DNA from 2 places in the Brevibacillus sp. IT-7CA2 genome. Region 2 is predicted to be linked to the other one. Evidence: riboswitches for the same ligand, from Rfam matches in the RefSeq annotation. Region 2 holds a riboswitch; the other holds the start of a gene.

Region 1 (4,540 bases), on a different contig from region 2:
TTTTTTCTATGGCAGAAGCCCCCCGGACGCGTCCGCCTGCATGAATCGTCTGTGCGCGCATTCCGTCATGCAGCGTCGTCGGACTCTCAATCGTGATCCAGCCTGTAATGACCCCACCCTGCCCTTGCATTTGGAGATTGCTCGTATCCACTACAACGGCGTAGTCAGCCTGATAGCCACGCTCAATAGCGACCAATGTCCCCGCTTCACCTGCTTCTTCTCCGATGACGGATTGAAAGAGCAGATCACCTTGGAGCTCGATTCCGTGTTCGTGTAGCATTTGGATCGCAAACAAGCTCGCTGCGAGTCCGCCTTTCATATCCGCAACTCCACGGCCGTACAGGCGTCCATCCTTGCCATGTGTCAGAGCAAAAGGTGGATAGGTCCACCCCGTGTCATCTCCGACTTCAGCCACATCGATATGCCCGTTGACAATCAAGCTGTTTGCCTGTGAAGAGGCACTCCCTGATAACCGACCGACGATATTGTCGTCTCCTGGATATACCGCCCAGCGATCGACCTCGAATCCCATCGCTTGCAGTCTGTTGGCGATTACTCCTTGTGCGGCATCGCTGTTTCGCGCGGGAGGACTTACAGTCGGATGAGAAACGAGCTCTGCCAATAATGCGAACAGCTCTTCTTTGCGGCTGGCAATCGATTCTACCGCTTCTGTCAGTCGATCCACGCTACTCAATCATCCCTTCAATCGGGCTGCTTGCGGACGCGTAACGCTTTTTCGCGATACGGCCTGCCAGGAAGCCTTTGCGACCTGCTTCTACTCCGAGCCTCATCGCTTCTGCCATCAGGACAGGATTGTCAGCGAGGGCGACTGCTGTATTCAACAAGACACCGTCAGCACCCAGCTCCATCGCTTTCGCGCAGTCGGCTGGCGAGCCAATTCCTGCATCCACAATTATCGGGACTTTGGCATCCTCGATAATAAAGCGGAGGTTGTTTTCGTTGACAATCCCTTGTCCGGAACCAATTGGTGACGCACCTGGCATAACCGCATGTACGCCAACCTCTTGCAGACGTCTAGCAAGAATCGGGTCGTCATTGGTGTAGGTCAGTACGATAAAGCCTTCTTCCACCAAGATTTTCGAAGCCTCGAGCGTGCCAATCGGGTCAGGGAGAAGTGTTTTCGGGTCTCCAATGACTTCGACCTTGATCATGTCACACAGGCCAGATGCTTTAGCCAAACGGGCAATGCGCACTGCTTCTTCTGCTGTATAGGCACCTGCTGTATTTGGGAGCAGGGTGAATTTTTTCAAATCGAGTTGTTCCAAAAAGTTCGGTTCTTGCGGATTTTCCAAATTCAAGCGACGAATCGCAAATGTCAAAATTTCTGCTTCCGACACCTCTACTGCTTTCCCTTGTGTATCCAAGTCAGCGAATTTACCTGTCCCGAGAAGCAAACGGGAACGAAACTCGTAAGGTCCAATTTTCAATGTATCCATCATCATGATCATCCTCCTCCGACAAAATGAACGATTTCTATGCGATCTCCGTCTGCAATCGGTGTTTGTTCGTACGCTGAGCGGTCAATAATTTCACCATTTCGCTCTACGACGACAATCTTCTCTTGCAGGGAATAAGAAGCGAGCAAGGCCCGCACTGTCGTGATCTCTTCCGCCAACTCTACTTTTTTCCCATTCAGCTGAACAATCATTGATTACCTCCTTCTACTGGAAAAAAAAACGGCTTCTCCCGCCTGCCTGAGTCGATTCAGACAAACAGAAGAAGCCGTATACCCATCCCATCTCACGGGACGAATGGCATAAAAAAACCATCCGCCTCGGATGGTTGAGTGAGATCTTATCATGCATGCACGCAAACAAGCATAGTTCCGCTCGGATGCGACACGTGATACTGATTCCAAATACCTCTTCCTCCGCTGGCATGACCCAGGTCAGGTTCAACGGTCAGTAACACACTCGTTACAATCTCAGCCAACGTTGCTTGGCTCCCGTTTGGTAGTAAAGCTATGCAATTGTCGTACATTCGAGTACTACAGTACCACTCTATTTCGTGTTTGTAAAGGCTTCCTTGTGCATCTTTTCCAGCTCAAAAAGACAACGCTCTGCCCAAGCTGCCATTTTCGCAAGCTTTTCCATTTCTCTCTCCATCGCCTGACGCACAGATTCCTTATAGTCTGGAATCGCGCCATTATAGCGAATGACCCCTTGGACAGGCGTCATGAATTTTTCCATGTAAGAGAGTGCTGGACGCTGGTGAAACAGCGGCACCTCTACTTCGTAGGAAGAATGCAAATCGCCTTGGGTGGGGTATTTGGTAACTGCCAACACTTTTACCAGCAGCTTCGAATCGTGGATTTCCAATACTTCTGTAATATATTCACCCGTTCGCTGTGTAACGCGAACGATATCTCCCGGATTCCAGTTCATCGCGGATTCCTCCTTTTATTGAATCGAGTTCATCTACATAAGTAAGGCTTCCAGCAGTTTGCGAGCATGCAGCAATACTTCTTCCGCATCCACTACTGACTGACCGCCACCCTGTGCCATGGCAGGATTTCCCCCACCTTTTCCGTTTATGACCGGCAAGGTTTCTTTCAACACTTGATTGATGGCTACGTTGACTTCTTGCCCACGAGCAAACACGACTTGCATTTTGTCTTCGGTAGTAGCAGCCAAAAGGCAAATCGCATCTGGCGCCACAGCAGTAGCCAGCTGTGCGAACTGCTGAAGCTGTTGAATGGTTTTGTCTGTAAAGGTACGCATAATGAGGCGAGAATGACCGAGTTGGCTAGCAGCAGATAGTTGTTGATCGACTTCCACTTCTACGAGCTGCTTATCCACTTCTGCCAATTTTGCCTTCAAGGCGTCGCGTTCTGCAAGGAGGCGTTCCGTCTGTGCGATCAGTTCCCCTTCATTGGTGGCGAGCAGCTTCGCCGTATCACGAACGACAGCCTGCTTTTGGTTGTAGTCCCGCAAAGCTCGCCAGCCACAGATGAATTCCAGACGAATGTTTCCGCGGTGTCGCTCCCAGCCCAAGATCTTGATCATCCCGACTTCGCCCGTACGCGCTGGATGTGTGCCTCCGCATGGGTTGTAATCAAAATCAGGTATCATCACGACGCGAATATTTTCAGTAACGGTCGGCTTTTTTTTCAAGGGCAGCGTTGCCAACTCCTCGTCATCAACGAACCGCGCAATGATGGGATGGTTTTCCAGTACAATCTGATTCGCTCGCTTTTCTACCTCCTCCCATACATCTGTTGTCAACTCATCCAGTCGTACATCAATGGTGACACGTTCTTTGCCCAAGTGAAAGGCAACGGTCTCCGCTTGCACGACTTCCAGGAAGGACGCAGATAAAATGTGTTGACCAGCATGCTGCTGCATATGATCGAAGCGGCGGTCCCAATCGATGTGACCCGTTACTTCCACTATGCTTTCGGACAAGGGAGCTTCCAGTCGGTGACGAATTTCGCCATCTAGCTCTTCCACATCTACCACACGAATCTCTTCCAATACGCCCAGATCGGAAGGCTGTCCGCCTCCAGTAGGGTAAAATGCCGTTTGATTCAGTACCACGTAAGGTGTCCCATCTTGCTCAACACCAGTTCTCGTCACCTGGGCCGAAAACGTTCTTGTATAGGCATCCTGATAATAGAGTCTGTCGTTCATCGTTACTCCTCACTGCATGGAACCATGGTTCCAGCCTGATTCTCCCACTAGGGGGCAAAACGAGAAATGTATGTATCAAGCTTAGCCAAACAAGTGATCCATTTGTTTCTCGCGCTCTTGGCGCTCCTCTGGGCTTGCCAGGTCATACTTTTTCAATAAATGAAACAGCTCGTTTAGACGCTCTTGGCTGAGTTCGCCATTCAATTGATTTTTGAATTGACTCACACGCAACTCCGACAGATGTGGAGCTTGTTCTGCCAGTTTTTTTAGTACGTCCTCATGGCTGTGATCCAATTTGCATTCTCCCATGATTTCTCCCCTTTTCCTTACTGTCATCTTCATCATACCACGAATTTTCATCCAAAAAAAAGGCGTACAACCCACGATGGAATGTACGCCAGATGACTATGCACGCTTACGGACGCGAAAGTTCTCCTCGATCAACAGCCAATTTTGCGGAAATGGCAAACCGAGTTTCCAGTAGCTGACGCCTCTCAAGCCAAGCTGTTTAACCAGATTGAACTTAGCTTGGATCGACCGCGCATCCTCAAACCACACCTGATGTTGCTTGCCTTGATCATCGGTGTACGTAAAAAACGGAGCCTGCGCGCGATAGTCATACCGGATCACTGCATTATGCTGTGCAGCCAAAGCAATTGCCGCTTGTGGACTCAGAGCTTTCGCTGTCGTCCCTCGCTCGTATGGTAAGGTCCAGTCGTATCCGTACAGATTTTGGCCCATCAAAATTTTCTCGGCTGGTATTTCTGTAATGGCGTACTGCAAGACACGCCGCACCGGTCCGATCGGAGAAACCGCCATGGGAGGGCCACCACTATAGCCCCATTCATACGTCATGATCACGACAAAATCGGCAAGCGCTCCTATCGCCT
Region 2 (4,540 bases):
TGGTTGAGCTGCTTCCTCCTTCCGTGGTACGTCCACCACACCTCATGGGAAGGAAGCTACTCTCTAATATGGCCCTCTTTGTGTTTCGGTCCGGTTGGGAATTTTTGTTGTTCACTTTCTTTAATCCTTTTTTCATTGATATACAATTAGAGACTTGTTTATAATGACTGTGCGAACTCATTTACGAAAGAAGGAATTGACTTGCCGTTTCTTCGGTTTAAAGGCTTTGCGAAGCAAGACATAGAGCCCATTTCTCAGATTCTTATAGAAGAGTTTTCCAAAATTGCTCAGGTAGCTCAGGAAAAGGTGAAATTAGAGCTGCTTCAGGTAGAACAATTGACAAACAGTCCTTTGTCCGTAGAGATCATGATGTTTCCACGTGAACAAAAGCAGCATGACGCGATTGCTAGTGCCATACACGGCATTTTGAAGAAGCAAGGCTTTCTACATGTCCATATTTTCTTCATTCTGCTATCGCCCTCTCTCTATTATAAAGAAGGACTTCCGTTGCAAGTCGGAATGACGAAATAAGCAAGAAAAAAGGTCGAGATCCTCCAAAGGGATTTCGACCTTTTTCTATTAATAATAGAGGCTTTCGGTTTGCTGGCATTTGGAGCATGTTCGCGTAAGTGGAGTTTCGATATAGACGTGGCTGCAGTCCTGTTGAATCAGCCGCAATTGTTGTTTAGATTGCTCTAGCTCAGCTTCTAATCGACTAATCTTTTCACGTAAACGACTAGCTTCCTCCATAGGCATCCTCCTTCATTACGACTGGTACAAACGGCTTCCCTGTTCGCGGAACTCACGCGATTTTTCCTGCATCCCTGCAAGAATAGCGGGATCTTGGGCAGACCCTTGTTGATTGGCGATGTGACGAATGTCGTGCGATATTTTCATGCTGCAAAATTTAGGTCCGCACATGGAACAAAAATGAGCGGATTTGGCGGCTTCTGCTGGCAATGTTTCGTCGTGATATTCGCGAGCGCGCTCTGGGTCCAGGGACAAATTGAATTGATCGTTCCAGCGAAAATCAAAACGAGCTTTGGATAAGGCGTCGTCTCGCTGTTTTGCCCGCGGATGTCCTTTTGCGAGATCAGCGGCATGCGCTGCGATTTTGTATGCGATTAAACCGTTGCGGACATCCTCTTTATTGGGTAAGCCGAGGTGCTCCTTGGGCGTTACGTAGCAGAGCATTGCTGTTCCGAACCATCCAATCATGGCGGCGCCAATCGCTGAAGTAATGTGATCATAGCCGGGTGCGATGTCTGTCGTGAGTGGCCCAAGTGTGTAAAAAGGAGCCTCATGGCAAATGGATAACTGTTTATCCATATTTTCGCGAATGAGATGCATCGGGACGTGACCAGGGCCTTCAATCATGACTTGTACGTCGTGTTCCCACGCAATTTTTGTGAGTTCTCCCAATGTTTCAAGCTCTGCGAACTGCGCCTCGTCATTCGCATCCGCGATAGAGCCAGGACGTAGTCCATCTCCGAGGGATACACAAATGTCATAGGCCTTCAGAATTTCGCAAATTTCAGCGAAATGCGTATACAAGAAGTTTTCCTCATGATGGGCCAGGCACCATGCGGCCAAAATCGATCCGCCGCGAGAGACGATACCAGTAACACGGTTAGCTGTCATAGGAATGTAGCGCAATAGAACGCCAGCATGAATCGTGAAGTAATCGACGCCTTGTTCTGCTTGCTCAATCAAGGTGTCTCGGTAAACCTCCCATGTCAAATCCTCGGCTTTCCCATTTACTTTTTCAAGTGCTTGATAAATCGGGACAGTACCGACTGGAACGGGGCTGTTGCGGATAATCCACTCCCGCGTAGTGTGTATATGTTTTCCCGTCGAGAGGTCCATAATGGTGTCGGCACCCCAACGGACCGACCAAATCATTTTTTCAACTTCTTCTTCCATCGAAGAGCTGACGGCCGACGTTCCGATGTTGGCATTGATTTTGACATGAAAGTTGCGGCCAATGATCATCGGCTCGCTTTCAGGATGGTTGACGTTAGAAGGGAGGATCGCACGTCCAGCGGCGATTTCTGCCCGTACAAATTCAGGGGAGACCCCCTCGCGAATGGCAACGTATTCCATTTCCGGTGTGATGATATTTTTTCGGGCATAATGAAGCTGGGTAACATTTTTCCCTGGCTTTGCCCGTTTTGGTTTGTAGCCCTCGCGAGGGAAAGTAGGGAGGGTGGCTGCCTTCTCTTCGTTTCGGATGCCGTCGTCAACTAGTTTTGGTTCGCGACCAACATACGTTTCCACATCATTTCGCTCATCGATCCACTTGTGGCGAATGGAGGGCAGTCCTGCTTGAATGTCAGGAACGTAACCCGTTGCGGTATACTCGCCACTCGTATCATACACGCGAAGAGGAGGATTGGGTGTGGAACCAGACAATCCTTCGGTAGGATGAAGGGAAATCTCGCGCATCGGGACACGGATGTCCGCACGACTACCTGTTTCGTATACTTTGCGACTGCCTGGAAAAGATGACACCAATGACATAAGAAAAACCTCCTTGTTTTGGTTGCACGAAAGCGAGAACCGTTTAGGGAGGCGAAAGAAACATCCCACGAAAAAGCGCCGCATAAACAACATGCGACGCCAACGCGAGAGTAGAGAAGAAACGGGTATCCTAAAAATACACGCATCTTTTCGTGTCGTATATGACATTCCTCCGCTGGCATTACCCAGTTCAGGTTCAACGGTCGATGGCACAGTACCATCCTCTCAGCCTGGTGATTTCCAAGCTCCCGTGCTTTTTTTTATTTTGGATTGCAAGAATAGGATAACGGGAAGTCCATTTAATTTCAAGGGAAATTTTCCAGTGAAAAAATTGCGGGTGTGCAACACATTTTCCTCCCCCCTATTCTCATGAATCGGACTAAAACTGTTTCTGTAGACCCACATGAATCCTATCTGTTACGATGAAGTTCGAAAAAAAGCAACTGCTTCCAGCGCTTTGATTTTTCTCGTTGTCGAAGCAGGATGGAGAAGTATTTTGAGGTGATGAGGTATGGATGTCTATTCGGATCTAAAACAAGGAGAACGTGGAGCGTGGGTAAGTATTTTCGCCTACATATTCTGCTCTGTATTAAAAATAGGAGTTGCGTATGTCACTGCGTCGGAAGCTTTAATGGCCGACGGTCTTAACAACTCAACGGATGTCGTCGCATCGATTGCTGTTTTGATCGGGCTTCGTATTGCAAGGAAACCACCTGATAAAGATCACCCGTATGGTCATTTTCGGGCGGAGACGATTTCAGCACTTGTCGCATCATTTATTATGCTATTTGTCGGAGTTCAAGTCGTTACGAATGCCGTACCATCCTTATTGGACCCAAAGCATGAGGCTCCTGACCTGTTGGCAGGGTGGACAGCACTTGCGACTGCAGTCATTATGCTTTTCGTCTATCGCTATAATAAAAAGCTCGCCATCAAAACAAACAGCCAAGCATTAAATGCAGCGGCCGCTGACAACCGTTCAGACGCATTCGTCAGTATCGGGACGTTTATCGGGGTAGCTGGCGCACAATTTCAATTGCACTGGCTTGATCCTTTAGCTGCTTTTGTTGTTGGTCTCATCATCTTGAAGACTGCTTGGGACATTTTCAGGGAAGCTACTCACCGTTTGACAGATGGCTTTGACGAGAGCGAGCTTGCGGACCTGCGGGCTACCATTTCCTCGATTTCGGGAGTTAAGGATATCAGTGACATCAAAGCCCGCTACCATGGCAGCAGCGTGCTGGTGGATGTTGTGATCCATGTAGATCCAGGTCTGAATGTGGTGGAGAGCCACACCATCACCGAGAAAATTGAAGAACAGATGCGCAAGATTCACCGCATTAACGCCGTTCATATCCATATTGAACCATGCAAGAAGATGGTGCCAAACTAGATTCCATGATGTGAATGCAAAAAACCTGTCCATAGTGGGCAGGTTTTTTTAGGTGCAATTAAACAGGGGTAGCCTTCTTTTTGCGCAGGGTTTTGGTTGTAGAAGTAGTCGTAGTCTTTTTCAGACTGGCTGCGGTCTCCTTTTTCGATGCCTGCTCTTTATCGGACGAAGAGGCAGCAGTGGTACGTTTTCGCGCAGGCTTTGACGGAGTTGGTTCAGGCTCGATTTTGATGGGAAGTGCGGCTTGACCAGCTGTAGACTCCAAGCTTTCTTTTAGAGCCTGCATAAGATCAATTACATTGGTTCTTGCCACGGTAGGTGCGGTGGCGATCTCCTGGCCCTCCAGTTTTTTCTCAATCAGTTTTTGCAGGTCGGATCGATATTCATCTGTATATTTTGCCGGATCAAAAGGGATCGTCATATTGCTAATGAGCTCAGTTGCCATCTTCAGTTCATTTTCGGCCAACGGTACAGTGGCTTCTGGCAAGGCAGGTACTTGACTGACGGGACGTACCTCATCTGGATAGAAGATCGTCTCCAGCATAATGCAATGCTCATACAGTCGGATAACGGCCAGGCTCTGCCGATTGCGCATCGTCACCTGTGCAACGCCGATTTTGCCTGTCT

Evidence for each region. A riboswitch is a leader RNA that binds a small molecule or an ion and turns the genes downstream of it on or off. The one in region 2 is predicted to bind thiamine pyrophosphate.
Region 1: another riboswitch for thiamine pyrophosphate. It lies ahead of thiS (sulfur carrier protein ThiS); the one in region 2 lies ahead of thiC (phosphomethylpyrimidine synthase ThiC).

The regions. Positions count from the first base shown of each region.
Region 1 is NZ_CATKQT010000003.1:26,176-30,715, reverse strand. Features, by position in the region: gene ACM6JA_RS02020 (acetylornithine deacetylase) at 1-694, opposite strand, end outside; gene ACM6JA_RS02015 (thiazole synthase) at 687-1,460, opposite strand; gene thiS (sulfur carrier protein ThiS) at 1,466-1,669, opposite strand; TPP riboswitch at 1,870-1,980, opposite strand; gene ACM6JA_RS02005 (kinase-associated lipoprotein B) at 2,022-2,405, opposite strand; gene ACM6JA_RS02000 (alanyl-tRNA editing protein) at 2,439-3,650, opposite strand; gene ACM6JA_RS01995 (hypothetical protein) at 3,732-3,959, opposite strand; gene ACM6JA_RS01990 (LysM peptidoglycan-binding domain-containing protein) at 4,056-4,540, opposite strand, start outside.
Region 2 is NZ_CATKQT010000011.1:458,652-463,191, reverse strand. Features, by position in the region: gene ACM6JA_RS08700 (DUF1904 family protein) at 202-531, shown strand; gene thiC (phosphomethylpyrimidine synthase ThiC) at 766-2,520, opposite strand; TPP riboswitch at 2,670-2,782, opposite strand; gene ACM6JA_RS08690 (cation diffusion facilitator family transporter) at 3,032-3,913, shown strand; gene ACM6JA_RS08685 (Ku protein) at 3,972-4,540, opposite strand, start outside.